DNA from 2 places in the Streptomyces sp. NPDC093225 genome. Region 1 is predicted to be linked to the other one. Evidence: riboswitches for the same ligand, from Rfam matches in the RefSeq annotation. Region 1 holds a riboswitch; the other holds the start of a gene.
The links. A riboswitch is a leader RNA that binds a small molecule or an ion and turns the genes downstream of it on or off. The one in region 1 is predicted to bind glycine.

Region 1 (15,025 bases):
CGCCCGCCGCCGCGCCGTCGTCATCGGCACCGCGCTGGCCCTCGCCGCCGGCGCCGTGGCCGTGGCGGCCGCCCAGGGGGCGCTGCCCTTCTCCCGCGACGCGTGCGCCGACCGCCCGGTCCGGCTGCGGGTGGTCGCGAGCCCCGAGATCGCACCCGTCGTGCGGGAGGCCGCCGACCGGGCGCGGGCGCGGCACCTGACCTCGGACGGCCGGTGCCTGGCGGTGACCGTGACGGCCCGCGAGTCCCGCGACGTGGCCCTCGAACTCGGTGCCGGCCGGCACGAACCGGCGTACGACGTCTGGATCCCGGACTCCGGCGCCTGGGTGGAGCGCACCCGCATGGAGCCCGACTCCACCGCGGTGGCGAGCGTGGGAACGGTGGCCTCGTCCCCCGTCGTGCTGGCCGCCGCGCCGACCGCCGCCCGCGTGCTGGGCTGGCCGAAGTCGACGTACACCTGGGGTGAACTGGCCGCGGCCGGGCTGCGCGGCCCGGACCTGCGGATCGGCGCCGCCGACCCGACCGGGAGCGCGACGGCGCTGTTGGCGCTCGGGCGGATCGCCGCCTCGGCCAAGGCCATGGGGCCGGACGGGGACGTGGTCGCCGCCGGCACGGCCAAACTGCTCGCCCAGCGCGTCACGGCCTCGGACGCCCTGGTGACCGCCACCCTGGCGCGCGACGACTCCGACGCCGAGCGCTCCGACCCCCGGCGCAACCAGGCCCTGATCCTCTCCGAGCAGGCCGCCCACCGGCACAACTCCGCCCGCAAGGGCTCCCACCTGGGCCTGTTCTACGCCGCGGACGGCGCACCGCTGCTGGACTACCCCTACACGCTCGTCGACGAGCGGCGGCTCGACCTGGACGGGAACCGGGCCGCGATGCGCTTCTTCCAGCTGCTGGGCGCCGAGGACGCCCGCGCCGCCCTGGCCCGCGCGGGCTTCCGCGACCGGCGCGCCGCCCCTGCCCCGGCCGTGGTCCAGCGGGCCGGCGGGGACGCGGCGCAGCCGGTCGGCGCGGTCCTCGCGCAGCCGCCGACCGGCAAGGACGTGCAGGCGGCGCTGGCGATGTGGACGATCACCGTGCAGAGCGCCCGGCTGACCACGGTGGTGGACGCCTCCGGTTCCATGGCCGCCGCGGTGCCCGGGCACGGCGACCGCTCGCGCATGCGGGTGACCCGTGAGTCGCTGGTGCAGGGCCTGGCCACGTTCACCCCGCGGGACGAGGTGGGGCTGTGGGAGTTCGCCACCCGTCTCGACGGTCCGCGCGACTACCGGGTGTTGGTGCCGACGCGCCGGCTGGGCGAGCGGTTCGAGGACGGCTCGACGCAGCAGCAGCGACTGGTGGCGGCCTTCAACGGGCTGACCCCCGAACCGGACGGCGCCACCGGCCTGTACGACACCGCGCTGGCGGCCTACCGGGTGGCCCGGAACTCGTACGCGCCCGGCAAGTTCAACGCGGTGGTGATCCTCACGGACGGGGTCAACGAGGACCCCGGATCACCCTCCCGCGCGGCCGTGGTCGCACGGCTGGCGCAGCTGGCCGACCGGGACCGGCCGGTGCCGCTGATCGCGCTGGCGATCGGCCCGGACGCCGACCTCGGCGAGCTCGGGCCGATCGCGGCCGCGACGGGTGGGGGCGCCTACCGGGTCAGCGACCCCACCCAGATCCACACGGTCATCCTCCGGGCGATCAGCGCCGCCGGCCGCGGCTGACCCCGACCGCCGGCCCGGGACGGACCCCGGTCACTTCCGTCGGGCGGGACTGATCACGGCCGGAGCCGGCAGGTCGTCGTCCGCCGGCCCCACCGGCCAGGTGTGCACCGGCTCGCCGCGGTGGCTGAGCTCGGCGTAGCGACGGGTGAGCGCGGCGAGCGCGGCGTCCCGGCCCAGCCCGGCGGAGCGGGCCCGGTGGTACGTCTCCACCTGCCAGGTCGCGCCGTTGGCCCGGCGCCGGCAGCGCTCCTCGATGATGCCGAGGTAGCGGTCCCGGTCGGCCGGCTCGATGCCCCAGGCGTCGAGCCCGGCGGCGGCCATCGGCAGCAGCTCGTCGAGGACCAGCCGGTCGGCGGGTACGCTCGCCAGGCCCCCGCCCCGGCCGCGGCGGGGCCAGCGCAGCCGCGCGTCGATGCCGTACCGGCAGGCGGCGTCGAAGTTGGCCTCGGCCTCGGCGAACGGCATCCGGGTCCACACCGGGCGCGGCTCCTCGGCGAGGGTGCGCACCAGCCCGTAGTAGAACGCGGCGTTGGCGACCACGTCGACGACGGTGGGGCCGGCCGGCAGCACCCGGTTCTCGACGCGCAGGTGCGGCTTGCCGTCGGCGACCCCGTACACCGGCCGGTTCCAGCGGTAGACGGTGCCGTTGTGCAGCACCATCTCCTGGAGCCGGGGCACCCCGCCCTCGGCGAGCACCCGCAGCGGCTCCTCCTCGTCGCAGATGGGCAGCAGGGCCGGGAAGAACCGTACGTTCTCCTCGAAGAGCTCGTACGCCGACTCCACCCACCGCTCGCCGAACCAGGTGCGCGGCCGCACGCCCTGGGCCTGGAGTTCGGGCGGCCGCGTGTCGGTGGCCTGGGTGAACAGCGGCGGCCTCGACTCGCGCCACAGCTCGCGGCCGAACAGGAAGGGCGAGTTCGCGCCCACCGCGATCTGGGCGGCGGTGACGCACTGGGCGGCGTTCCACACCGCCGCGAACCGGGCCGGGGTGACCTGGAGGTGCAACTGCACGGAGGTGCAGGCCGCTTCGGGCACGATCGAGCCGGAGGTGCAGCTCAGCCGCTCGACCCCGTCGATGTCGAGGATGAAGTCCTCGCCGCGCAGCATGAGGATCTGCTCGTTGAGGAGCGAGTAGCGGTCGACGTCGGACAGGTTGGCGGCGACCACGTCGGCATGGGCGATGGTCGGCAGGATCCCGACCATCACGACGCCGGCGTCGATCTCGGCGGCCATTCGGTGGGCGTAGCCCAGTCCGGTGCTCAGCTCTTCGGTGAGCTGGTCGAATACCCGCCCGGCGAGCCGGTGCGGGACGATGTTCACCTCCAGGTTGAACATGCCGAGTTCCGTTTGGAAATCAGTGCTCGCTATTCGGTCGAGCACCTGTGCATTCATCATGCGCGGGAGTCCGTCGGAACCCGCCAGATTCAGCTCGATCTCCAGCCCCATGAGATTCTTTGGCCGATCGAACCGCTTCTCCGCCAGAAGTCGCTCCAGTCCCTCGAGGCACTCGTGGAGCTTCCTCCGATACCGTTGCCGATCGGACAGGTCGAATCCGCCTGCCACGACCTTCTCCCCCATCGAAGCGTCCCTCCTGGAGTGGGCGCGCCCAGGGCCCCGGGCGCACGCGTTACGGTCGATGATGCCCCGGCGCGGTGATCGATAACGCGGACGGGCGGGCCGGTGGCGGGGAGCGTGCGCCGGTTTGGCCGAACCGGCGCGTCGGCACGTTCTCGCGGCATGTGACAGCAGGCCGTGGCATTCCGCAATTTCCTTTAGTATGTGCTGCCTTCGGCGGGCGGCGCTTTCCAACCCGGCCGGCGCTGCGGTAACCTCCGAGGTCAGCGAGCGAAACGCGTGAGTACACGGTATGGAAAGCAGCGCGGTGACCGGTGGCCATCCCTACGGCAATGGGGAGGACAACCGGCCGAAACACCACGTGAACACATGTCGTATAAACTCCGCAAACGAGGCAGAGAGTTGGCGCGCGGCCATTGCCCCACTGCCCCCCTCTGGCCCCAGAATGCGACAGCGCCGTCCGCACCTGCCCGTTCCACCTCCCTCCTTGCGAGAGGCGACCCCACCATGCCGCTGCATGTTTCCACGGCCCCCGCCGCCGCCCTGCGCAGCGTTATCGCGGCACTCGGTTCCCCGACCGCGGTCCACGAGGCGCACACGCCGGCCCTGCGCGCCTTCGAGGGCCCGCTCACGCCCGAACTCCCGCTGCCGGTGCACGTGCTCGACCGGCTGAACCTCTCGCATCGGGCTTCCGGCGGGCGGCCGCCGCGCACACGGCTGACGGGCTGGCGGTTCCTGATCCGCGGCGGCGACCGGTACGTGGCCGCGGCGGACACCCGGCTCACCCCCGACGGGTGGGCCTTCTCCCACTTCTTCGAGGGCCCGTACGTGGCCGCCACCGAACGCGCCCTGCGGCAGGCGGAGTCGGTGGGCGCCCCGTACCAGCCCCGACTGCTGTCCGTTCCGGAGCTGTACATGTTGACGTTGTGGCTGCACGGGGCCGTGGGCGCGGACCCGGCGGCGGGTCTGCCGGCGGCCGCGGACCTGCTGGTTCCGCTCGCGCCGGCGCCGCCGGGGATCGCGGCGTACCGTCCGCATCCGGTGTCCGAACTCCTGCCCGTACTGACTCATCGGCTCGCACCACCGGTTCTGGCCACTCCTGCCTGATCCGCCTGCGCCATTCGGACTAGTCCGTCCCGGCCAGGCACGAACCATCCGAAGAGGCAGGGTAGTTGGGCTGAACCGCCCGCAAGGGTGATGCGTCATCAATCAGTGAGGACAGCTGCCAGGAAATCCCTGCGGACCGACCGCCGTGGGGCAAGACTGGGGTCCTGCTCCCGCTCTGGCGGGAAGACCCCTACTGGGGAACTGACCGAACGATTGACGGGGGGCGGCCATGAACACCGATTCCAGCCGCAGGACGACACTCACCACTCCGCAGCGAAAGAACGCATCCATGTGCCAGCACCAGCCACCCTGCCCTTCAGCCGACTCCGCCGACCGGGAGGCCGCCCAGCCCGTGGCGCACCACCCGGAGCAGGGGTGGAGCCTGCTGTGCAACGGCGTCCTCGTCTTCGAGGACACCGGTGAGCTGCTGCCGGACGGCCAGATCATCGCACCGCACCGCCCGCTGGCCTCGACCCAGGTGGCCAAGGCGGCCTGACGCGGCGGGGCGGGGGCCCGGCACGGCAGCGGGCCCGCGACGGCACGCGGAAGGGGCCGGTCCGGAGGATCACTCCTCCGGACCGGCCCCTTCCGCGACTATCGGTCAGCCGTGCGGACCGTCACCCGGTCAGTTGTCGTACTCGTCCAGGGGCGGGCAGGAGCAGACCAGGTTGCGGTCGCCGAAGGCGCCGTCGATGCGGCGCACCGGCGGCCAGTACTTCTCGGTGGCCGTCACGCCTGCCGGGAAGACCGCCTCGTCGCGGGTGTACGGGTGGTTCCACTCGCCGCCCAGCGCCGCCGCGGTGTGCGGGGCGTTGTGGAGCGGGTTGTCGTCGGCCGGCCACTCGCCGCCGGCGACCCGCTCGATCTCGCCGCGGATGGAGATCATCGCGTCGCAGAAGCGGTCGATCTCGCCGAGGTCCTCGGACTCGGTGGGCTCGATCATCAGCGTGCCGGCGACCGGGAACGACATGGTCGGGGCGTGGAAGCCGTAGTCGATCAGGCGCTTGGCGATGTCGTCGACGCTGACGCCGGTCTCCTTGGAGAGCGGGCGCAGGTCGATGATGCACTCGTGCGCGACCAGGTCGCCGGGACCCGTGTAGAGCACCGGGTAGTGCGGCTCCAGGCGCTTGGCGATGTAGTTGGCGCCGAGCACCGCCACCTGGGTGGCGCGCTTGAGGCCCTCGCCGCCCATGAGGCGCACGTACGACCACGAGATCGGCAGGATGCCGGCGGAGCCCCACGGGGCGGCCGAGATCGGGCCGACACCGGTCTCCGGACCGGCGGTGGGCTGCAGCGGGTGGTTCGGCAGGTACGGGGCCAGGTGGGACCGGACCGCGACCGGGCCGACGCCCGGGCCGCCGCCGCCGTGCGGGATGCAGAAGGTCTTGTGCAGGTTCAGGTGCGAGACGTCGCCGCCGAAGTGGCCCGGCTTGGCGAGGCCGACCAGGGCGTTGAGGTTGGCGCCGTCGACGTACACCTGGCCGCCGGCGTCGTGCACCAGGCCGCAGATCTCGGCGACGTGCTCCTCGAACACACCGTGCGTGGACGGGTAGGTGATCATCAGCACGGCGAGCTCGTCGCGGTGCTGCTCGATCTTGGCGCGCAGGTCGGCGGCGTCGACCTCACCGTCGTCGGCGGTCTTGACGACGACCACCTTCATGCCGGCCATGACCGCGGAGGCGGCGTTGGTGCCGTGCGCGGAGGACGGGATGAGGCAGATGGTGCGCTGCTCGTCGCCGTTGGCGCGGTGGTAGGCGCGGACGGCCAGCAGGCCGGCCAGCTCGCCCTGGGAACCGGCGTTGGGCTGGAGCGAGACGCTGTCGTAGCCGGTGACCTCGCAGAGACGTTCCTCCAGCTCGTGGATGAGCGTGAGGAAGCCCTGGACCTGGTCGACCGGGGCGAAGGGGTGGAGCTGGCCGAACTCGGGCCAGGTCACCGACTCCATCTCGGTGGTCGCGTTGAGCTTCATGGTGCAGGAGCCCAGCGGGATCATGCCGCGGTCCAGCGCGTAGTCCTTGTCCGCCAGCTTGCGCAGGTAGCGCAGCATCTGGGTCTCGGAGCGGTGCTGGTGGAAGACCGGGTGGGTCAGGTACGCGTCGGTGCGCAGCAGCGCCTCGGGCAGCGTGTCCGCGGCGGAGGCGTCGAGGGCCTCGATGTCGGCGGTGACGCCGAAGGCGGCCCAGACGGCCTCGACGTGGGCGCGCAGGGTGGTCTCGTCGCAGGAGATCGAGACGTGGTCCGCGTCGACGAGGTGCAGGTTGACCCCGCCCCGGCGGGCCGCGGCGACGACCTCGGCGGCGCGGCCGGGGACGCGGGCGGTCAGCGTGTCGAAGTAGGCGGCGTGGACCAGCTCGACCCCGCCGGCCGTCAGGCCGGCGGCCAGCACGGTGGCGTAGCGGTGGGTCCGCTGCGCGATCTGCTTCAGGCCGTCGGGGCCGTGGTAGACGGCGTACATGCCGGCCATGACGGCCAGCAGCACCTGCGCGGTGCAGATGTTGCTGGTGGCCTTCTCGCGGCGGATGTGCTGCTCGCGGGTCTGCAGGGCGAGGCGGTAGGCCTTGTTGCCGTCCGCGTCGACCGAGACGCCGACGAGGCGGCCGGGCAGCGAGCGGGCGTGCTTGTCCTGGACGGCCATGTAGCCGGCGTGCGGGCCGCCGAAGCCCATCGGCACGCCGAAGCGCTGGGTGGTGCCGACGGCGATGTCCGCGCCGAGGGAGCCCGGCGAGGCCAGCAGGGTCAGGGCGAGCAGGTCGGCGGCGACGGTGACGATCGCGCCGAGCTCGTGGGCCTGGTCGATGACCGGCTTGATGTCGCGGACCGCACCCGAGGCACCCGGGTACTGGATCAGGACGCCGAAGACACCGCGCTCGACGATGTCGGCCGGGATGCCCGCGGACAGGTCGGCGACGACGACCTCGACACCGGTCGGCTCGGCGCGGGTCTCGATGACGGCGACGGTCTGCGGCAGCGCGTCGGCGTCCACGACGTACACGCCGTTCTTGACCTTGCCGACGCGGCGCGAGAGGGACATGGCCTCGGCGGCCGCGGTGCCCTCGTCGAGCAGGGAGGCGCCGGAGGTCGGCAGGCCCGTCAGGTCGGCGACCACGGTCTGGAAGTTGATCAGGGCCTCGAGCCGGCCCTGGGAGATCTCGGGCTGGTACGGCGTGTAGGCCGTGTACCAGCTCGGGTTCTCCATGACGTTGCGCAGGATCACCGGCGGGGTGAACGTGCCGTAGTAGCCGAGGCCGATCATCGGGGCGAGGACCTCGTTGCGGGCGGCGAGGGAGCGCAGCTCGGCGAGCACCTCGGCCTCGGTGCGGGCCTCGGGGAGGTTCAGGGCCTCCGCGCTCTTGATCACGTCGGGCACCGCGGCCGCGGTGAGCTCGTCGAGCGAGCCGTAGCCGACCTGGGCGAGCATCTTGGCCTGGGCCTCGGAGTCAGGGCCGATGTGGCGCTGCTCGAAGGGGATGCCGCGCTCGAGCTGGGAGAGCGGGATACGGGGGGCGGTCATGGGCGGAGGCCTCCTGGTCTGACGACCTGCGAGGGGTACCACGGCGCGGGCACCCGGACGGCCTCCCCCTCTGTCATCTCAACCTGAGAGCTTCACCGGCGGGCCCGAGGGCACGCCGGCTTTCACCGTCGGTGAGGAGGGGTTCCGGATCGTGACCGTCCGACGCCCGCCCTGCTTTCCAGAGTGGCCTCGTCCGTGCGGTACGTCTGCCTGAGAGATTCCGGGGAGGATTTGCTCCTTCGGCGCCTCCGCCTAACTCACTCGGAGGACTCTCCCGCGCGGGGTCAGCAGCCGGAAACCAGACTACCAGCGAGGTTCCCGGGACTCCCTCGAGTGGCCCCCTCTCCGAATATGCACTTTTGTAGTCATTACGGAGCAGTTGCGACCACGTGGAGGGACCGTGCAGACCGATATCGATCCGCGCAGCCTGATCGGCCGCAAGGCGTTCGACATCAACGGCACCAAGATCGGCACGGTCGACGAGGTCTACCTCGACGACGCGACCGGGGAACCGGAGTGGGCCGCCGTGCGCACCGGCCTCTTCGGGCGGGACGCCTTCGTCCCCCTGGAGCCCAGCGAAGTCGTCGGGGACGCGCTCCGCGTGCCCTTCGACCGCTCCCTGATCAAGGACGCCCCCGACTTCGGCGTCGGCCGCCACCTCTCCCCGGAGCAGGAACTCCAGCTCTACCACCACTACGGCCTGGACGTCCGACTCCCCGGCGAGATCGCCCCGCCCCCGGACCGTGACTTCGGCCACCTGGCCAACGACAACGGCTCCTGACGCCCGGCCGACGATCGGGCGGCACGACTCCCGCGCCGCCCCCGGCCGGGGACCCGAGCCGGGGACCGCCCTACGCCGCACCCGGCGCCCGGAACGTCGCCGCGTGGGCGGCCGCCTCGGCCGCGGCCCGCGCGGCGGCTTCCGGATCGACCAGCGGCAGCGGGTCGGAGGGCTCCAGGTCCGGGTCGTCGACCCTGAAGGTCCGCACCCGCCCCGGCACCCGCGAGCCCGGCTCCTCGAAGCGGACGGTCACCCGGCCGACCCCGCTGCCCTGCACCCACCCGGCCCCGTACACCGCGTGACGGACGTCACTGCCGGCGGCCCAGCGACGCTCCGGCGCACCCCCGGCCTCCGCCACCGGGACCTCGCTCCCCGGCGCTCCCGGACCCGCCGGCGGGCCCGGACGGGCCCCTTCCGCCCCGGGCCGCCCCGCGCCGCCACCCTCGGCCGCGCCGAGGGCCCCGGCGCCCCCGCCGGCCCCGTCCGGCCGAGCGGGCCCGTCCGACCCCTCGGCACCGCCGGGGCCGCCACCGGCCCCCGCCGCCCCGGCCGGACCCGCCCCGCCGGGCCCGTAGGACCCACCAGGGCCACCGGACGCACCCGACTCCGCGGACTCCGCCCCCGCCGCCTGCGCGAACAGGTCCTCCTGGGTGTAGTCCGCCAGGCCGGACACGCCCACGCCGAGGAGCCGCACGCCCCCCGTCGTGTCCACCGCCTCCAGCAGCCGCGCCGCGGCCTCCCGCACCACCGCCGGATCGTCCGTGGGCCCGCGCAGCGTCTCCGAGCGCGTCAGCGTGGAGAAGTCGAACCTCCGCACCTTCAGCACGATCGTGCGTCCCGAGTGCCCCGAGCCGCGCAGCCGCTGCACGCAGCGGTCGGCCAGCCGCTGGACCTCGTACTGGATGCGGACCCGGTCGTGCAGGTCGACGTCGAAGGTGTCCTCGACCGAGACCGACTTCGCGTCCCGCTCGGCCACCACGGCCCGGTCGTCCCGGCCGAGGGCCATCCGGTACAGCCCCACCCCGTGCGCCCGCCCGAGCAGCCGTACGAGCTCGTCCTCGCCGGCCTCGGCGAGTTCGCCGATGGTGGTCATCCCGGCCCGGCGCAGGTGCTCCCCGGTGGCCGGACCCACGCCCGGCAGCGTGCGGACCGGCATCGGCGCCAGGAGCTCCCGCTCGGCGCCCACGGGGATCAGCACCAGGCCGTCCGGCTTGGCCTCCTCAGAGGCGATCTTGGCCAGCATCTTGGAGCCGGCCAGCCCGACCGACCCGCTCAGCCCGGTCACCGCCCGGATGTCCGCCCGCAGCCGCCGACCGGCCGCGCGCGCCGAGGCCTCGTCGAAGGCCGCCCCACCGGCTTCCAGGTCCACGAACGCCTCGTCCAGGCTCAGCGGCTCCACCAGGGGCGACAGCCCGCGCAGCAGCTCCATCACCTGTTCGCTGACGGTTCGGTACAGGGAGAAGCGCGGCACGAGGTAGGCCCCGTTCGGACACAGGCGCCGGGCCTGCGCCATCGGCATGGCCGAGTGGACCCCGAACCGCCGCGCCTCGTAGGAGGCGGTCGCCACCACCCCGCGCGGGCCGAGTCCGCCGACGATCACGGGCTTTCCGCGCAGGCTCGGCTTGGCCGCCTGCTCTGCGGCGGCGAAGAAGGCGTCCATGTCCAGGTGCAGGATGGTCGGCGCGGCTCTCACGACCCTGATGCTGCCTCACGCCACTGACAACGGCTCGCACGCACGTCCGAGCCGAACCGGTTCTCGCGCGGCGGGGGCGCTCCCCCGCCGCGGCGCCCTCAGACCGCCCTGCTGTTGCGGCGCCGCGCCAGCTCGTCGGTCGGGTTGTGGCCGACCAGCGTCTCGCCGGTGTCCACGCGCTCGCCGTGCAGTTGCGACAGGGCGTGCTCCACGTCCCGCCACACCACGCCCACGGCGATGCCGAAGATGCCCTGCCCGCCCTGGAGCAGGTCCACGACCTCGTCCGGGGAGGTGCACTCGTACACCGTGGCCCCGTCGCTCATGAGCGTCATCCGCTCCAGGTCGGAGAAGCCCCGGTCCCGCAGGTGCTGGACGGCCGTACGGATGTTCTGCAGCGCCACACCGGTGTCCAGGAAGCGCTTGACGATCTTCAGGACGACGACGTCGCGGAAGCTGTACAGGCGCTGGGTGCCCGAGCCGTAGGCGGGCCGCACGCTCGGCTCCACCAGCCCGGTCCGGGCCCAGTAGTCGAGCTGCCGGTACGTGATGCCGGCCGCGGCACAGGCCGTGGGTCCCCGGTAGCCGATCTCCTCGGAAGGCCCTGCGCCGGGCGTACCGGCGGGCTCCGGCTGCCGCCGGGCGGCACCGATCACACCACCGTGGAGCGGGTACGGCCCGCTCTCCCCCGGACTACGCGCGGGGATGCCCCCGGTCGTACCGTCGCCGCTCGTTCTCACGCCGACCCTCCGTCCTTGACCTGCCATCTCGACGGTAGGCAGTCACCCGGGGTGCGTCAACGATCGCCACACTCGGCACGCCGAGTGATAATCACCCTGAGAGTGGTTTCCCGTACCCCTTCGCGGGGAAAGGCTACTCGAATGCCTTGGGAAACCATCGGGGAACGGGCCGAGCCGGACCGGTCGAAACCGGACGGACAATACGGGGCAGACGGCACGGAGCGTACCGACGCCCCGCGCCTCACTGACTGCCGGTGCCGAAGTCCTCGGGCGAGATCTGGTCGAGGAACTCGCGGAACTTCTCCACCTCGTCCTCCTGCTCGTCCGGGATCGCGATGCCCGCGTCGTCCAGCACGCCGTCACTGCCGTAGATCGGCGTCCCGGTGCGCAGCGCGAGCGCTATCGCGTCCGAGGGACGGGCGCTGACCTCCACGCCGCTGGCGAAGACGAGCTCCGCGTAGAAGACGCCCTCGCGCAGGTCGGTGATCCGCACCTCGCTGAGCTCCTCGCCCAGTGCCTCCAGCACGTCCTTGAACAGGTCGTGGGTCAGCGGCCGGGCAGGGGCCATCCCCTGCTGGGCGAAGGCGATCGCGGTCGCCTCGCCGGGACCGATCCAGATGGGAAGGTACCGGTCGCCTCCCACCTCGCGCAGGAGCACGATCGGCTGGTTGGAGGGCATTTCCACCCGGACACCCACAACGTCGAGCTCGTTCACACAGCAACCCTAGGACCTGGCGGACGGGTTTGGGTAGTCGGGCTCCCCCGAACCTGCCCGGCCCGCCCCGCGGCGCGGGCCGCGGTCAGTTCGGCCGCACCCCGAGCGCCGTGCGCACGAGCGCCTCGTGCAGGCGTACGGAAAGCCCCGCGAGCTCCCGTACGGTCGCCTCGGCGTGGGCCCTTGTCTGCGGGTTGCGGTGCCGCCGCAGCGGTGCGACGACCTGTTCGACCAGCCCCGCCTCGCGGTCGGCGGCGGCCTTCATGGCCCTCAGGTGCCGCGGCTCCAGGCCGAACCGGCCGAGATCGGCGACGAGGCGGGCCACCGTGACCGCCTCGACGTCGTAGCCGCCGCCCTCCGCCTCCGCGATCAGGCCGTACGACTCCCACTCCGCGAGCTGCACCTCGTCCACCTCGGCGGCGGCCAGCAGCTCGGACCGCCCGACCCGGGCCACCGTGGGCCGGTCGGCACCGCCGTCGACGACGCCGAGCACCGGGTCCAGGACCGAGTCGACGACCGTGTCCCCCTGCGGAGAGGGGGCCGGGATCCGCACCTGCTCGCCCCGGTCCAGGGCGTCCAGCTGCTCGCGGATCACCTTCAGGGGCAGGTAGTGGTCGCGCTGCAGCCGCAGCACGCGGGCCAGCCGCTCCACGTCCTGCGGGCTGAACTTGCGGTAGCCGGAGGGCGTGCGGTGGGGCTCGACGAGCCCTTCCGCCTCCAGGAAGCGGATCTTGGAGATGGTCACTTCGGGGAACTCGTCGCGCAGCAGGTTGAGCACCGTCCCGATGCTCACCAGCCGCCCGACCGAGCCGGCGGTGCCGTTTCCGGCACCGCCCGTCGGTGTACGCAGCATGGACCTTCCCTGGGGATACCCCCGGACCAGCGGTCCGGGGGTGGGGGTCCCCCCAGGCTGAGCCTGGGGGCGGTCAGATGCCTCGCTGGGACGCGTAGAAGACCAGCCGGTACTTGCCGATCTGCACCTCGTCGCCGTTGTTGAGCGCGACCGAGTCGATCGGCTCCCGGTTGACGTACGTGCCGTTGAGGCTGCCGACGTCGGCGACCGTGAAGCCGCCCTCCGGGCTCCGCCGGAACTCGACATGCCGCCGGGAGACGGTGACGTCGTCCAGGAAGATGTCGCTCTGCGGGTGCCGGCCCGCCGTCGTCAGCTCGCCGTCCAGGAGGAAGCGGCTGCCCGAGTTCGGTCCGCGCCGGACGATCAGGAGCGCCGAGCCCGGGGGCAGGGCCTCCACCGCGGCCTGCGCCTCGGGCGAGAGCGACGGCGCGGTGGGCTGACCGGTCACCTCCGCCTCGTAGGCCTCCAGACCCGAGATGGAGATCGTCGACGTGGTCTCCGACGCGCGCTCCGGCGTCAGGCCCGGCCGCAGCGGCGCACCGCAGTTCGAGCAGAAACGGCTGTCCTCGCCATTGCGGTGCCCGCACCTGCCGCACACCAACATGGACGGCTCCTCGCGCCGCGGCTGACCCGCGGAGGCATGGGTTTGAGTGGCGTACGGATCGGGGGCAAACCCTCCACCCGCACTTGAGGTTGACGCTTCACCGAAACCTATGCGTCCCGACCCGGCCGGGTCAACGGACGACGCGCCGGGGGCGCCCGCAGTGTCACCGGGGCCCGCGACCTCGTCGCGGAACAGCGGGCGACCGCCCTGCTCCTCCGCATCACCGGGCCGAGCGGCCCGGTGCTTGGCACCGCTGTCCTCGCGTGCCTTCTTGCCGAACAACTTCTCAAACAACTTCACGGGCGATTCCCCTTGACCGAAACAGACCCGCCCGTGGGGCAGGACGAACCCTGAACGCACACACCTGCCGACCCGGACATTCTCACAACGTCCGCACCCACCGGACAGTTTCCACCACGCACCGCTCGTTCGGTGCGTCGACCCCCCGCAAGCATCCGCCCACGTGAGCCGCTCCACACAGCACCCCACCTCATCACGATGACGACCGAGCGTAGTCAGGCTGCTTCGCTGCCCGCAAGGCGTCGACGACGATCTTCGGCGACCGCACCACCGTCGCGGTGGCCTGCTCCTTCTCCAGTGTCTGGATCACGCCACCGGGGATGTTGAGCGCGGGCTCCAGGTCCTGCGGCCTGCCGATCACCTTGAACTCGTAGGGCTGTGTGATCTTCTTACCGTCGACGGCGACACCACCCTCCGCTTCCGAGAAGTACGTATGGGCGACCACGCGGACGCCGTTCACCTGGATCGCCTCCGCCCCGGCCGCACGCAGCTCCTGGATCGCGTCCAGCAGCATGTCGGGCTCGACGAGCTGCTTGGGGTCCCCGACCCGCAGCGTGATGCCGGGCCCCTGGGCCGCGACCGTACCCGCGAGGATGCCGAGTTGGCGCTCCTTCTCGACGGTCTGCTTGCGGGCCTCCTCGGCCTGGTCGGAGCTGTTCTCCAGCTCCTTGCGCTGGTCCTCCAGGCGCTGCTTCTCGTCCTGCAGCCGCTTGGTGCGGCCGTCGAGCTCGTCGAGGATCCGGACGAGGTCCTCCTGGCGGGCGCCGCGCAGCGCGCTCGACTCGCTGTTGGACCGTACCTGGATCGCGAGACCGAGGCCGAGGACGAACAGGAGCAGGGCGACGACGAGTTGGGCACGGGTGATCCGCGGCGGCCACAGGCCGGCCGCCAGCCGGGCCCGGCCGGTGAGCTCCGGCCCGCCCTCGACCGGGGCCTGCGGCGCGGCGCCCGCACGGTCCTGGTGCCCGTCCTGCGGGCCGGCGGCGTCCCGGGCCTCCGGTCCGTCCTGCGGCCCGGCCGCGTCACGGGCCTGCGGCCCGGCGCCGGGTCCCGGCTCGGGCGCGGCCCCCGGGGCCGACGCCGGCTCAGGACGCTCCGGCCGCTCCGGCCGGTCCTGGGGCTGCGGCCCGGGCTGCGCGGCGCCCTCGCCCGTCGGCTCGTCGCCGGGAGTGGGATTGTGCGTACTCATCGGCCTCACGCCCGGAACACGTGCCGGCGGATGGCCGCCGCGTTGGAGAAGATGCGGATGCCGAGGACGACCACGACGCCCGTGGACAGTTGGGCGCCGACGCCCAGCTTGTCGCCGAGGAAGACGATCAGCGCGGCCACGACGACGTTCGACAGGAACGACACCACGAAGACCTTGTCGACGAAGATCCCGTCCAGCATCGCCCGCAGACCGCCGAACACCGCGTCGAGGGCCGCCACGACGGCGATG
Region 2 (15,025 bases), on a different contig from region 1:
CGGCGTACCGGGGGACGGACGCGTCCGGCCCGGCGGGAAGCCGGTTGGCGCGGATCCCCCGCGCAGGCGAGAATCCGTCCTCATGGGAGCAGACATACACGGGTTCATCGAGTGCCGCTGCACGTACGGCCGCCTCGATGAGGAGGACACGCACTGGCAGCCCGCCATCGATCTGGCCCTGCTGTACGGCGGATGGAGCTACGACGCCTTCGGCTGCCTGTTCGGCGTCCGCAACCGCGCCGGCTTCCGGCCCCTCGCCCAGGAGCGGGGGCTCCCGTCCGACGTGAGCGCCGAGGTCCGGAGCTACTACGAGGACGATCCGGACCTCTACCACAGCGCGTCCTGGATCGGGTGGGAGGAGTTGGCCGCCGTCGACTGGGACGAGCCGGCAACCGTCGAGCGCATGACCCGCCGGCAGGCGGTACGGGACGACGCCGAGTGGGACCCGGTCTGGGCGACGATGAAGGCCCTCGCCGACGCGCACGGCCCCCAGCACGTCCGACTCGTCGTCTGGTTCGACAACTAGGTCGGTCGGGGCCGTACGCCGAAGGGGCGGTGACCGGGTTACCGGTCACCGCCCCTCCGGTGCGTTCAGGAGACGGTCAGCACTCGATGACGTTGACCGCGAGGCCGCCGCGGGCGGTCTCCTTGTACTTGATCTTCATGTCGGCGCCGGTCTCCTTCATGGTCTTGATGACCTTGTCGAGGGAGACCTTGTGGCTGCCGTCGCCGCGCATGGCCATCCGGGCCGCCGTGACGGCCTTGACGGCCGCCATGCCGTTGCGCTCGATGCACGGGATCTGGACCAGGCCGCCGACCGGGTCGCAGGTCAGGCCGAGGTTGTGCTCCATGCCGATCTCGGCCGCGTTCTCCACCTGCTCCGGGGTGCCGCCCAGGACCTCGGCCAGCGCGCCGGCCGCCATCGAGCAGGCCGAGCCGACCTCGCCCTGGCAGCCGACCTCGGCGCCGGAGATGGAGGCGTTCTCCTTGAACAGCATGCCGATCGCGCCGGCCGCGAGGAGGAAGCGGACCACGCCGTCCTCGTCCGCGCCCGGGACGAAGTTCACGTAGTAGTGCAGGACCGCGGGCAGGACGCCGGCGGCGCCGTTCGTGGGGGCGGTCACGACCCGGCCGCCCGCCGCGTTCTCCTCGTTGACCGCCATCGCGTAGATCGTGGTCCACTCGCTGCGGTGCAGCAGCGGGTCGCCCTCGGTGCGCAGCTGGCGCGCGGTGGACGCGGCCCGGCGCTTGACGCGCAGGCCGCCCGGCAGGATGCCCTCGCGGGACATGCCGCGGGCCACGCAGGCCTGCATGACGCGCCAGATCTCCAGCAGGCCCTCGCGGATCTCCTCCTCGGTCCGCCAGGCCTTCTCGTTCTCCAGCATCAGGGAGGAGATCGACAGGCCGGTCTCGCGGGTCAGGCGGAGCATCTCGTCACCGCTGCGGAAGGGGTACTTCAGCACGGTGTCGTCGAGCTTGATCCGGTCCTCGCCGACCGCGTCCTCGTCCACGACGAAGCCGCCGCCGACGGAGTAGTAGGTCTTCTCCAGGAGCGGTGCGCCGGCCTCGTCGTACGCGAAGAGGGTCATGCCGTTGGCGTGGTACGGCAGCGACCGGCGGCGGTGCAGGATCAGCTGGTTCGGCTCGTCGAAGGCGATCTCGTGCACGTTCCCTATCTCCGCGCCCAGCAGGCGCAGCCGGCCGGTCTGGCGGATCCGCTCGACCTCGTCGTCGGCCTTCTCGACGTCGACCGTGCGCGGGGAGTAGCCCTCCAGGCCCAGGAGCACGGCCTTCGGCGTGCCGTGGCCGTGGCCGGTGGCGCCGAGGGAGCCGAAGAGCTCGGCGCGCACGGACGCGGTCTGCGCGAGGACGCCGTCCTTCTTCAGGCGGTTCACGAACATCCTGGCCGCCCGCATCGGGCCGACCGTGTGGGAGGAGGACGGACCGATGCCGATGGAGAAGAGGTCGAACACGGAGATGGCCACGGGTCGGACTCCTTTGTCTGCTCGTGGAGGGCAGGAGATGGGGATGTGTGCGGATTTTGTCCGACAGACGAGCCTAACCCGCCGAGGTGAACGTCTCGGCCGCCGGAACGGTCGCGGACGGGGCCGTCAGGCGTCGGGTGTGGTGCAGGTCACGCGGCCGGCGGGGCCGGTGGACCGGAGGCGGGTCCCGATGGTCACGGGAGGTGCCGCGGTGTTCACGGGAGGTGTCGTGGTGTTGGGGGGAGGTTTCACATGTTCGCGGGTTCACGGGCTCAGGGGAGGGGGCTCGGCGCCACGGGGCGCGTGACCCCGGCGGTCACCCGAGAGGATCCCGAGGGTCACCGGAGAGGACCTCGGCGATCACCGGAGAGCGTCCCGGCGAGCACCGGGAGGCCCCGGCCGGTCACCGCCCGTAGGGCCCCCGCGGTCATGGGAAGGGCCCGGCCGTGTGGGTCACGGCCGGGCCCGACTCGTCCACCGATCTGCTTACAGCGAGGGGTACAGCGGGTGCTTCGCGGCCAGGGCCGAGACCCGGGCCTTGAGGGCGTCCCCGTCGAACTCCGGCTTCAGCGCCTCGGCGATGATGTCGGCGACCTCGGAGAAGTCCTCGGCCTGGAAGCCGCGGGTGGCCAGCGCCGGCGTACCGATGCGCAGGCCCGAGGTGACCATCGGCGGGCGCGGGTCGTTCGGGATCGCGTTCCGGTTGACCGTGATGCCGACCTCGTGGAGGCGGTCCTCGGCCTGCTGGCCGTCGAGCTCCGAGTTGCGCAGGTCGACGAGGACCAGGTGCACGTCGGTGCCGCCGGTGAGCACGTCCACGCCCACCTTCTTGACGTCGTCCTGGACCAGGCGCTCGGCGATGATCTTCGCGCCGGCCAGGGTGCGCTCCTGGCGCTCCTTGAACTCGGGCGAGGCGGCGACCTTGAAGGACACGGCCTTCGCCGCGATCACGTGCTCCAGCGGACCACCCTGCTGGCCCGGGAAGACCGCGGAGTTGATCTTCTTGGCCAGCTCCTGCGTCGACAGGATCACGCCACCGCGCGGACCGCCGAGGGTCTTGTGCGTGGTGGTGGTGACGACGTGGGCGTGCGGCACCGGGTTCGGGTGCAGACCCGCGGCGACCAGGCCCGCGAAGTGGGCCATGTCGACCATCAGGTACGCGCCGACCTCGTCCGCGATCCGGCGGAACGCGGCGAAGTCCAGCTGGCGCGGGTACGCCGACCAGCCGGCCACGATCAGCTGCGGCTTCGACTCCTTGGCCAGGCGCTCGACCTCGGCCATGTCGACCTGGCCGTCCTCGCCGACGTGGTACGGGACCACGTTGTAGAGCTTGCCGGAGAAGTTGATCTTCATGCCGTGGGTCAGGTGACCGCCGTGGGCCAGGTTCAGGCCCATGATCGTGTCACCCGGCTTGAGCAGCGCGAACATCGCGGCGGCGTTGGCCTGCGCGCCGGAGTGCGGCTGCACGTTCGCGGCCTCGGCACCGAACAGCGCCTTGATGCGGTCGATCGCGATCTGCTCGACCACGTCGACGTGCTCGCAGCCGCCGTAGTAGCGGCGGCCCGGGTAGCCCTCGGCGTACTTGTTGGTGAGGACGGAGCCCTGGGCCTCCATGACCGCGACCGGAGCGAAGTTCTCCGAGGCGATCATCTCGAGGGTGGACTGCTGGCGGTGGAGCTCGGCGTCGACGGCGGCGGCGACGTCCGGGTCCAGCTCGTGGAGCGGGGTGTTCAGAAGCGACATCGTGGATCCCTCGCGTGTGGGGTCAGCCGGCGTTGAAGGCGGTGTACTCGTCGGCGGAGAGCAGGTCGGCGGGCTCCTCGGCGACGCGGACCTTGAACAGCCAGCCACCCTCGAACGGGGCGGTGTTGACCAGGGCCGGGTCGTCGACGACGTCCTGGTTGGCCTCGACGACCTCACCGGTGACGGGGGAGTACAGGTCGCTGACGGACTTCGTGGACTCGAGCTCGCCGCAGGTCTCGCCCGCGGTCACCGTGTCGCCGACCTCGGGGAGCTGGGCGTAGACGACGTCACCGAGCGCGTTGGCCGCGAACTCCGTGATGCCGACCGTCGCGACGCCGTCCACGGCGGCCGACAGCCACTCGTGCTCCTTGCTGTAACGCAGCTGCTGGGGGTTGCTCATGACCTGATTCTCCTGGATGCGGGGTACTGCTGATGAACGGATGTCTTGGAGTCTGAGACGAGCGGTGACGAGGATCCCGGGGCGGGAACCGTCACTTCTGCCGCTTGTAGAACGGCAGCGCCACGACCTCGTACGCCTCATGCGTACCGCGAATGTCCACGCCGACGCCGGAGGTGCCGGGCTCCGCGTGCGCCGCGTCGACGTACGCCATCGCGATCGGCTTGCCCAGCGTCGGGGACGGGGCGCCCGAGGTGACCTCGCCGATGACCTCGCCGGCGGCGACGACCGGGAAGCCGGCGCGCGGGACGCGGCGGCCCTCGGCGATCAGGCCGACCAGCTTGCGCGGCGGGTTGGTGGCGGCGCGCTCGGCGGCGGCCTCGAGGGCGGCGCGGCCCACGAAGTCGCCCTCCTTCTCGAACTTCACGACCCGGCCGAGGCCCGCGTCGAACGGGGTCAGCGACGTCGTCAGCTCGTGCCCGTACAGCGGCATGCCCGCCTCCAGGCGCAGCGTGTCGCGGCAGGACAGGCCGGCCGGCACCAGGCCCGCGGCCTCGCCGGCCTTGGTCAGGGCCTCCCACAGCTCGACGGCGTGCTCGGGCTTCACGAAGAGCTCGAAGCCGTCCTCGCCGGTGTAGCCGGTGCGGGCGATCAGGGCCGGGACACCGGCGACGGTGCCGGGCAGGCCCGCGTAGTACTTCAGGTTGTCCAGATCGGCGTCCGTCAGGGACTTCACGATGCCGGGGGAGGTCGGGCCCTGCACGGCGATCAGCGCGTACGCGTCGCGGTCGTCGCGGACCTCGGCGTCGAAGCCGGCGGCGCGCTCGGTGAGGGCGTCGAGGACGACCTGGGCGTTGGAGGCGTTGGCGACGACCATGTACTCCGTCTCGCCGAGGCGGTAGACGATCAGGTCGTCGAGGATGCCGCCGTCCTCCTGGCAGATCATCGTGTAGCGGGCGCGGCCGACGCCGACGGTGGAGATGTTGCCGACCAGGGCGTAGTCGAGGACCTTCACGGCCTCGGGGCCGAGGACGGTGATCTCACCCATGTGGGAGAGGTCGAACAGGCCGGCCTTGGTGCGCACCGCGTTGTGCTCGTCGCGCTCGCTGGCGTACCGCAGCGGCATGTCCCAGCCCGCGAAGTCGGTCATCGTGGCACCGAGGGAGCGGTGCACGGCGTCGAGGGCGGTCAGACGGGGGGTGTTCGTCATAGGGGTGGCTCCCAGGGCAGGCCCGCGTGAGTGACTGAAGGACGATCCTCCAGCAGCTGAAGGACATTCCTCCCCATCTGTCATCGGAACCTGAGAGGTTCGTCACGACCGCACGCGCGTACGAACGGCTACGCGCCGGGTTGCGGAGGTGACTTGCACCTTGGGTGGAGCCGGCGGTGGTGGACCGTCGTGCCCGCTTTTCAGATGTGCCTCGCCCGCGCGGTAACTGGGCCTGAGAGATTCAAGGGAGGGTCTTGCTCCTTCGGCGTCCGGTACGCCGCCCTCGACCGAGGGCGTGCCCGGAACTCTCCCGCGCGGATTCAAGCGGCCGGTATGCAGTTTGCGCGCACATCATTGCACGCGTTTGCGACGAACGGGGGGTCGGGCCCGAAAGCGGTCGGAGGGCGGGACGAAACGACCGGGGATACCGGAACCACGGAGGGGGGCATTACCGTCTCTTTACACTCGACGGGCATGTGACCTGCGTGACCCGACTGGGGGAGGCGAGCACTGTGCGGATCTTCGGAGCGGTGACTGGAACCGCGGGGCCGGCACCGACCGGGCCCGGCGGCCTGCCCGTCCCCGTGCCCCTCGGGGGTGCCCAGGACCTCGTGCCCGGCGGGGGCGCGGTCCCGACCCAGCCGCGCCGCCGGCGCCGCGGGGCTCCGGACGGGCCGGGGGCCCCGGACGCCCGGCCGGCCCGCCTGCGGCTCGCCACCACCGTCCGGGCGGTGGACCCCGCCCTACGGCAGGGCGCCCCGTGGGTGACCGACCTGCGGGGGCGGGAGGACGAGTCGCCCGGCCCGGAGCGGCTGGAGTTCGCGGCCGGCGACCTGGTGGTGGTCTCCGGGCTCCCCGGCGGCGGCAAGTCCACCCTGATCAAGAGGACCGCCCCCGGCCGGGTCGTCGACTCGCAGGACGCCCGGGAGCGCTGGCAGCGCCGGATGCCCGCCCGGCTGCCGTACGCGGGCTACCGCCCGCTGGTCCGCATCGCGCACTACGCGGGGCTGTGGCGGGTGCTGCGCTCCGGCGAGAGCGTGGTCGTCCACGACTGCGGATCGCAGCCGTGGGTGCGCCGGAGCCTGGCACGGGCCGCCCGGCGCCGCGGCCGCTCCCTGCACCTGGTCCTGCTCGACGCGAGCCCCGAGGAGGCGCTGTCCGGGCAGCTGGCACGCGGCCGCGGCGTCACGGGCTACGCCTTCACCCGGCACCGCCGCACGGTCGCCCGCCTCCTGTCCGCCGCGGAGCAGGGCACCCCGCCGCCCGGCTGCGCCTCCGTCACCCTCCTGGACCGCCGGGCCGCCACCCGCCTCACCTCCCTGTCCTTCACGGCGCCCGCCCCCCGACCCGGGCCCGCCGGATAGTCCGGAGACCCACCCCCACGGCCCACCGGTCAGCCGAAGCCCCGGGCCCACGAAGTCGAGAGAGCGCCGTCCCGTGGTGTGTGGGGGAGGCGCTTGAGCCGGTCGGGCAGGCTGGTCCGGAGGCAGGCCCGGGCCAGGGGTGGCCGAAGGCCAGGGCGAAGCCCCGAAGCCCCAGGGGTGGGCCTGCCGCAGGGCCTGCAGGCCGTACCGGGTCAAGCACCGAGGGGACCCACACACCACGGGACGGCCCCGAAGCCACGCCACCCCCACCTCCACCCCCTTCCCAACGCCCTCACCCCCCACCCCCCACCCGGGGTGTGGCGTAGGCGCTGTCCGCCCCCGGCGGTAGGGTCGGCGGCAGCGCACGCGCGGGGGAGAGGAACCGGCAGGGTGGACATGTACGGCACGCAGGGCTACGAGACCGCCGGTGACGGCTGGCCCGCGAACGAGCTCGAGGAGACCCTCGCCGCCTCCCTCGGCAACCCCGCGGCCGGCGGCCGCATCCTCGAGGTGCTCGGCCGCAGCCAGGTCTGGATCCCGCTCCCCGAGGGCGGCGGACCCGACAGCCCGGGCCTCGACCTGCCCACGCTGGAGCTCGACGGCGCCCCGTACGTGCCGGTGTACACCTCGCAGGCGCAGTTCGCCCGCGGCGCCGGCGACCGGATGGCGTGCGCCGTCGCCCCGGCCGTGGAGTTCGCCCGCGGCCTCCCCCCGCAGCTCGGCATCGCCGTCAACCCCGACGCCGCGATCGGCGTGCCCCTGCCGCCCACCGCGGTGGCCGAACTGTGCCGGACCGGCCGCACCGCCCTCGACGGCCCCGCCACGGGCGGCCGGGTCCGGCTCTTCGAGCCGGACTGGCAGGAGGACCCGGTCGACTTCCTGACCGTCGCGGCGGACGAGTTCCGGGCCACCGGCGTGGTCGCCTCGGCCCGCCGCTGCCTGGCCAGCATCGAGGGCGGCGAGCCGGTGATGTTCGTCGGCGTGCAGTTCCTGAACTGGGAACTCGCCGACAGCAACGCGCCCATGGAGGCCCTCGGACGGGCCCTGGCCCGGGTCAGTCCGCCCTGGCCGGTGAACCTGCTGCTGCTCGACGTGGCGCAGGACCCGGTCGGCGACTTCATGCTGCAGCGCGTGCGGCCGTTCTACGTGCCCTAGTCGGCCGTAAGCTGGTTTCATTTCCCGGCCGCACGCGCGCGGCCGGATTCGCGTGACGAACGGGCGGACGAAGAGGGGTATCCGGGTGAGTGCGTCAGGCACGGCCGCGGCGGGTCAGGTCGAGCACATGCTGCGCCAGGTGACGCCCGGGCGCTACGACAGCTACGAGACGCTGCTGCTGGCCCTCGCCGAGGGCCGGCTCTGGATGCTGCTCTGGCACGGGCAGCCCGGTTCTCCGGACGCCCAGTACGGCGCCATGGAGGTGGACGGCGTCCACTACGTGCCCTGCGTGACCTCCCCGGAGGAGCTCGCGGCGAGCGGGTGGAACCGGGCCTACGAGGTCGTGTCCGGCTGGGAGGTGGCCCGCACCCTCTATCCGGACCGATGGGGCATCTGGCTCAATCCGCACGCTCCGGGCGGCGGCCTCGGCATCCCGTGGGCCGACCTGCGCCGGATCGCGACGGGGCTGGACCGGATGCCGGCCGGACCGCTGCGGATCTCCGAACCCGCCATCGAGCTGCCGCAGTTCTACGCGCTGCTCACCCAGCACGCGCACCGCACCACCGCGGTCCGCTCGCTGCGCCGGGCCTGGGTGCAGCCCGCGCTCGGGACGCCGTACCTGGCCATCGGGCTGGAGCTGTACGACTCGTCGGCCCCGGCCGTCGAGTCGGTGCGCGCGATGATGCGGCACGCGGTCCCGGCCGTACCGGACGGACTGCCCGTCTCGACGGTCGCGCTCGCCGACGAGCACGACCCGGTCGCGATGTGGCTGCGCGCCCAGGCGCGACCTTTCTACGACCGCGAGGCGCACGCCCCGGCGTACTGACCCGCGTACTGACCCGCGCGCCGGCCCGAGTTCCGCGTACAGGCGCTCACGAGCGCCCCCACCCCGCGCCCGCGCCCCACCCAGTCCCCGAGCGCCCCCGCCCCGCGCTCCCGCGCCCCCACCCCTCGTCCGAAATCCGAGACGACCGTCCCATCGGCCGCACCGACCCGCTTCGGTGCGGCCTTTGTCGTATGTCCGACCTGCCCCGATGCATCCGCCCAAGAACTGCTCATCAAGAGGTAGTTGGGCCCGATGTCCGATCCGCGTGGTACGGGTGGTGTTGAACCGCTGAGCCGCGCGCCCGGTCCGGATAACGGAAGACATCAAGCCACATCACGGTTGCGCATCACATCCCTGCCGGGTCTGGCGGGTGATCGCGGCGCCGTTGAAGACTCCCCCCCACGAAGAGCTGACCGGCCCCCCGGCCACCGACTCTTCACGTGCACGTCAGCCACTTGTTTCCGGCCAACCACGCGCACCCGCACCGCATCGCACAGCACTGCCGAGCACCACCGCCCCGGCCGCCACGTCGGCCACAGGGCAAAGCACCGCACGCACAGCAACGCAAATCCGAGCACTCGCTCCACCAGCGACACCGCGACACCGATGTGAACCAAGCCGCTACAGCGGCGGGCATGGGCCGGCCACCCGTCGGCCGAGAGGGGTCCCCTAAAACGATGACGGCACCACTGCACGACACAGCCGCGGACGAGATAGCCGCCGTCGCCGCCGAAGTCCCTGCCAAGGCCATCGAGGGTCGTTCGCCCGGCAAGATCGCGTGGATGCGCCTCAAGCGCGACAAGATCGCGCTCACCGGCGGGTTCATCGTGATCGCCCTGATCCTGGTCGCCATCTTCGCCCCGCAGATCGTGAGTCTGCTGGGCCACCCGCCGAACGAGTTCCACGAGGACCTCATCGATCCCGACCTGAGCATCCCCAAGGGGGACTGGGGCGGCATCAGTTCGGACTACCTGCTCGGCGTCGAGCCCATCAACGGCCGGGACGTCTTCAGCCGGATCGTGTACGGCTCCCGCATCTCGCTCCTGGTGGCCTTCCTCGCGGCCTTCGTCTCCGTGGTCATCGGCTCGATCCTGGGCGCCCTGGCCGGCTTCCTCGGCGGTTGGGTGGACGCGGTCATCAGCCGCGTGATGGACCTGCTGCTGGCCTTCCCGCAGCTGCTGTTCACCATCGCCCTGGTCTCCGTGGTCCCCAACGAGCTGTGGGGCCTGAGCGGCACCGGCGTGCGCATGGGCGTCCTGATCGTGGTCATCGGCTTCTTCGGCTGGCCGTACATCGGCCGCATCGTGCGCGGCCAGACCATCTCGCTGCGCGAGCGCGAGTACGTCGAGGCCGCCCGCTCCCTGGGTGCGGGCCGCGGCTACATCCTCTTCAAGGAGATGCTGCCGAACCTGGTGGCCCCGATCCTCGTCTACACGACGCTGATCATCCCCACGAACATCCTCACCGAGGCCGCCCTCAGCTTCCTGGGCGCCGGCGTCAAGCCCCCCACCGCTTCCTGGGGAAAGATGCTCTCCGACGCCATCAGCACGTACCAGGCGGACCCCATGTACATGGTGGTCCCCGGTCTCGCGATCTTCCTTACCGTCCTTGCGTTCAACCTCTTCGGGGACGGGCTGCGTGACGCACTCGACCCCAAGGGCAGCTGAACCGTTTCACCTGATTCACCTGAATCCATTCCTGGAGGTTGGAACACCGTGATCCGCAGAAAGCAGGCAGTCGCGATCGCCGCCGTGGCGGCCGCCCTGTCCCTCACCGCCACCGCGTGCGGCGGCGGCAAGGACGGCGACAACGGCAAGGACAACGCGGGTGCCGCGTTCAACGCCGCGACCAAGGGCATGGTCAACGTGTCCGACAAGAAGGGCGGCGAGCTCAAGCTCTGGTCGCCCCAGGACGTCGACTACCTCGACCCGGCGCGCGCCTACTACGGCTTCGTCTGGAACATGCAGCGCATGTACATCCGCCAGCTGCTCGCGTACGACAGCAAGCCGGGCGCCGCGGGCACCAAGCTCGTCCCGGACCTCGCCGAGGCCCTGCCGGTCCTGAGCAACGGCGGCAAGACCTACACGCTGAAGCTCAAGGACGGCGTGAAGTTCGAGGACGGCACGCCGATCACCTCGAAGGACATCAAGTACGGCATCGAGCGCGTCTTCGCCCAGGACGTCCTGTCCGGCGGCCCGACGTACCTGATCGACATCCTCGACCAGGGCCAGAAGTACACGGGTCCCTACAAGGACAAGGACCCCAACAAGATGGGTCTGAAGTCCGTCCAGACCCCGGACGACAAGACCATCGTCTTCAACCTGGCGAAGCCCAACTCGGACTTCTCCTACCTGCTGGCGATGCCGTCCTCCTCCCCGGTCCCGGCCGCCAAGGACACCGGCGCCAAGTACACCAACCAGCCGGTCGCCACCGGCCCGTACAAGGTGACCTCCTTCACCGCGGGCAAGGGCGCCACCTTCGAGCGCAACCCGAACTGGGACCCGAAGACCGACACGATCCGCAAGGGTCTGCCGGACAAGGTCTCCTTCACGGTGACCACCAACCCGGAGGACATGGACCAGCGCCTGCTCAACGGTGACATCGACCTCGCGGTCGACGGCACCGGCGTGCAGACCGCGGCCCGCATCAAGATCCTCCAGGACCCGAAGCTGAAGAAGAACGCGGACAACCCGTTCACGGGCTACATCCGCTACTTCGCCTTCCCGCAGACGGTCAAGCCGTTCGACAACATCGAGTGCCGCAAGGCCGTCATCTACGCGGCCGACCCGACCTCGCTGCAGACCGGCCGCGGCGGCCCGACCTCGGGCGACCTCGGCGCGAACATGCTGCCGCCCGGCATCCCCGGCGCCGACAAGTCGTACGACCCGTACGGCCTGACCGGCGGCAAGCCGCAGGAGGCGAAGGCCAAGGAGGCCCTGGCCAAGTGCGGCCAGCCGAACGGCTTCAAGACCACGATCGCGGTCCGCAACAACCGCGCCGCCGAGGTCAAGACCGCCGAGTCCCTGCAGGCCGCGCTGAAGAAGGTCGGCATCGACGCCGCCATCGACCAGTACGACGGCAAGCTCTCCTCCTCCACGATCGGCTCGCCCGAGAACGTGAAGAAGAAGGGCTACGGCATCATCGTCATGGGCTGGGGCGCCGACTACAACTCCGGCTCGGGCTTCCTGCAGCCGCTGGTCGACGGCTCGTTCATCCTGCCGAACGGCAACAACAACTACACGATGATCAACGACACGGAGATCAACGGCCTGTTCGACAAGGCCGCTGACGCCGCGACCCCCGAGGCCGCCGCTCCGTTCTACACGGACATCAACAAGAAGGTCATGGAGAAGGCGCTCTACCTGCCGATCAACTTCGACAAGGCCTTCGTGTACCACAACCCCCGCCTGACGAACGTCTACTTCAACGACTCGATGGGCAAGATCGACCTCGCCACCGTGGGCGTCGAAAAGTAACAGCAGCAGGACATGTGCCTTCACCCCACATGCGCTAGTTCGAAGGGCAGGTGAAGGCCGCAGGCGGCGGCTGCCGTCCCCACAAGGGGCGGCAGCCGCCCGCCCAGGCGGCCGACTGCAGTGCTCGTCTACCTCATCCGGCGGCTGTTCAACGTCGTCGCAACGCTGCTGGTGGTCTCCGCGGTCACCTTCGGCATCTTCTTCGCGGTGCCGAAACTCACCGGCAGCGACCCGGCGCTCATGTACGCCGGTCGGGAGACCAACGAAACCGCTCTTCAGGGCATCCGCGTGAAGATGGGCTTCGACAAGTCCATCCCCGAGCAGTACGGACTGTTCCTCAAGGGCATCGTCGCCGGCCGTGACTACAACCAGGGCACGGACGTCACGCACTGCCCGGCCCCCTGCTTCGGCTACTCCTTCAAGGCGGAGCAGCCGGTCTGGGAGATGATGCTCGACCGCATCCCGGTCACGCTCTCCCTCGCCAGCGGCGCCGTGGTCCTCTGGGTCTTCGGCGGCGTCTTCACCGGCGTCGTCTCGGCGCTACGAAGAGGCACCATCTGGGATCGGGCGACGATGATCACGGCCCTGGCCGGCGTCTCGCTCCCGATCTACTTCACCGGCCTGCTGGCCACCTCGGTGTTCGTCTACTCCCTGGAGTGGCTGGACGCCAGCAACTACGCACCACTGGCGGAGGATCCGGCGGCCTGGTTCAACAGCATGATCCTCCCGTGGGTGACGCTGGCGTTCCTCTTCGCCGCGACCTACGCCCGGATCACCCGCGCGACCATGCTGGAGGTCCTCGGCGAGGACTACATCCGCACGGCCCGCGCGAAGGGCCTCAAGGAGAACGTGGTCATCGGCAAGCACGCCCTGCGTTCCACCCTGACGCCCGTCATCACCCTCGTCGGCCTCGACCTCGGCGGCCTCCTCGGCGGCGCCGTGCTCACCGAGACGACGTTCAACTTCCAGGGCCTCGGCACCGCCGCGGTCGGCGCCATCGGCGCCGGTGACCTGCCCGTCATCATGGGCGTCACCCTCATCGCGGCCTTCTTCGTCGTCATGGCGAACCTGATCGTGGACATCCTGTACTCCGTCGTCGACCCGCGCGTGAGGCTGACGTGACCGAGACCAACCAGCACGACGAAGGCGCCCCCGCCGTGGGGACCGCCACCGGTCCGGTCGGGATCCCCGAGCAGTCCGGCCCGCGGCCCGAGGCCTTCCTCTCGGTGCGCAACCTCAAGGTGCACTTCCCGACCGACGACGGCCTGGTCAAGTCCGTCGACGGCGTCAGCTTCGACCTGGAGCGCGGCAAGACCCTCGGCATCGTGGGCGAGTCCGGCTCCGGCAAGTCGGTCAGCTCGCTGGCGATCATGGGCCTGCACCGCACCGGCCACAGCCGCAACCGCCCGAAGATCGAGGGCGAGATCTGGCTGGACGGCCAGGAGCTGATCCGCGCCGACGCCGACGACGTCCGCCGGCTGCGCGGCCAGAAGATGGCCATGGTCTTCCAGGACCCGCTGTCGGCGATGCACCCGTACTACTCGGTCGGCCACCAGATCGTCGAGGCGTATCGCACCCACAACTCCGTCGACAAGAAGACCGCGCGCAAGCGCGCGATCGAGATGCTCGACCGGGTCGGCATCCCCGAGCCGGGCAAGCGCGTGGACGCGTACCCGCACGAGTTCTCCGGCGGCATGCGCCAGCGCGCCATGATCGCCATGGGTCTGGTCAACAACCCCGAGCTGCTCATCGCGGACGAGCCGACCACCGCCCTCGACGTGACCGTCCAGGCGCAGATCCTCGACCTGATCCGGGACCTGCAGAAGGAGTTCGGCTCCGCGGTCATCATGATCACGCACGACCTCGGCGTGGTCGCCGAGATGGCCGACGACATCCTCGTGATGTACGGCGGCCGGTGCGTCGAGCGCGGCTCGGCCGAGAAGGTCTTCTACGAGCCCAGGCACCCGTACACCTGGGGCCTGCTCGGCTCCATGCCGCGCGTGGACCGGGAGCAGACCGAGCGCCTCATCCCGGTCAAGGGCTCGCCGCCGAGCCTGATCAACCTCCCGAGCGGCTGCGCCTTCAACCCGCGCTGCCCGTACGCCGACATCCCCAAGGACGGGATCACCCGCACCGTGCGGCCCGAACTGACGGATGGCGGGGGCAAGCACTGGTCCGCCTGCCACATGTCGCAGGAGGAGCGGACCCGGATCTGGACCGAAGAGATTGCGCCGAAGCTGTGACCGACATGAAGAAGACGGACGCGGCCGACGTCGAGAAGAAGGACGCCGCGGCCAAGAAGGGGCCCCTCGTCCCCGCGCAGGCCACCGGCTCCCCCGAGCCGCTCCTGCGGGTCTCCGGCCTGACCAAGCACTTCCCCATCAACAAGGGGCTGCTGCGCCGCCAGGTCGGTGCGGTCAAGGCCGTCGACGGCATCGACTTCGAGGTCTACCCCGGTGAGACCCTCGGCGTGGTCGGCGAGTCCGGCTGCGGCAAGTCGACCATGGGCCGGCTGATCACCCGGCTGCTGGAGCCCACCGGCGGCAAGGTCGAGTTCGAGGGCAAGGACATCACGCACCTCGGCGTCTCGGCCATGCGCCCGATGCGCCGCGACGTGCAGATGATCTTCCAGGACCCGTACGGCTCGCTGAACCCGCGCCACACGGTCGGCACCATCATCAGCGCCCCCTTCAAGCTGCAGGGCGTCGAGCCCGAGGGCGGCCTGAAGGCCGAGGTCCAGCGGCTGCTGTCGCTGGTGGGCCTCAACCCCGAGCACTACAACCGCTACCCGCACGAGTTCTCCGGCGGCCAGCGCCAGCGCATCGGCATCGCCCGCGCGCTCGCGCTCAAGCCGAAGCTCGTGGTGGCG

Region 2: linked by a shared signal. The riboswitch ahead of gcvT (glycine cleavage system aminomethyltransferase GcvT) and the one ahead of gcvP (aminomethyl-transferring glycine dehydrogenase) in region 1 are both predicted to bind glycine.

Annotation. Positions count from the first base shown of each region.
Region 1 is NZ_JBIVNX010000012.1:166,656-181,680, forward strand. Features, by position in the region: gene ACIQCH_RS14355 (substrate-binding domain-containing protein) at 1-1,711, shown strand, start outside; gene ACIQCH_RS14360 (glutamate--cysteine ligase) at 1,742-3,289, opposite strand; gene ACIQCH_RS14365 (hypothetical protein) at 3,794-4,393, shown strand; gene ACIQCH_RS14370 (DUF5999 family protein) at 4,683-4,889, shown strand; gene gcvP (aminomethyl-transferring glycine dehydrogenase) at 5,019-7,904, opposite strand; glycine riboswitch at 8,093-8,191, opposite strand; gene ACIQCH_RS14380 (PRC-barrel domain-containing protein) at 8,305-8,685, shown strand; gene ACIQCH_RS14385 (DNA polymerase IV) at 8,756-10,378, opposite strand; gene ACIQCH_RS14390 (MerR family transcriptional regulator) at 10,477-11,115, opposite strand; gene ACIQCH_RS14395 (bifunctional nuclease family protein) at 11,357-11,830, opposite strand; gene ACIQCH_RS14400 (MerR family transcriptional regulator) at 11,916-12,683, opposite strand; gene ACIQCH_RS14405 (FHA domain-containing protein) at 12,757-13,695, opposite strand; gene ACIQCH_RS14410 (DUF881 domain-containing protein) at 13,781-14,776, opposite strand; gene ACIQCH_RS14415 (small basic family protein) at 14,782-15,025, opposite strand, start outside.
Region 2 is NZ_JBIVNX010000026.1:61,567-76,591, forward strand. Features, by position in the region: gene ACIQCH_RS23175 (hypothetical protein) at 83-526, shown strand; gene ACIQCH_RS23180 (L-serine ammonia-lyase) at 603-1,985, opposite strand; gene glyA (serine hydroxymethyltransferase) at 2,472-3,728, opposite strand; gene gcvH (glycine cleavage system protein GcvH) at 3,751-4,128, opposite strand; gene gcvT (glycine cleavage system aminomethyltransferase GcvT) at 4,220-5,335, opposite strand; glycine riboswitch at 5,546-5,658, opposite strand; gene ACIQCH_RS23200 (AAA family ATPase) at 5,947-6,699, shown strand; gene ACIQCH_RS23205 (enhanced serine sensitivity protein SseB) at 7,096-7,854, shown strand; gene ACIQCH_RS23210 (enhanced serine sensitivity protein SseB C-terminal domain-containing protein) at 7,940-8,680, shown strand; gene ACIQCH_RS23215 (ABC transporter permease) at 9,358-10,347, shown strand; gene ACIQCH_RS23220 (ABC transporter substrate-binding protein) at 10,396-12,156, shown strand; gene ACIQCH_RS23225 (ABC transporter permease) at 12,277-13,278, shown strand; gene ACIQCH_RS23230 (ABC transporter ATP-binding protein) at 13,314-14,399, shown strand; gene ACIQCH_RS23235 (ABC transporter ATP-binding protein) at 14,405-15,025, shown strand, end outside.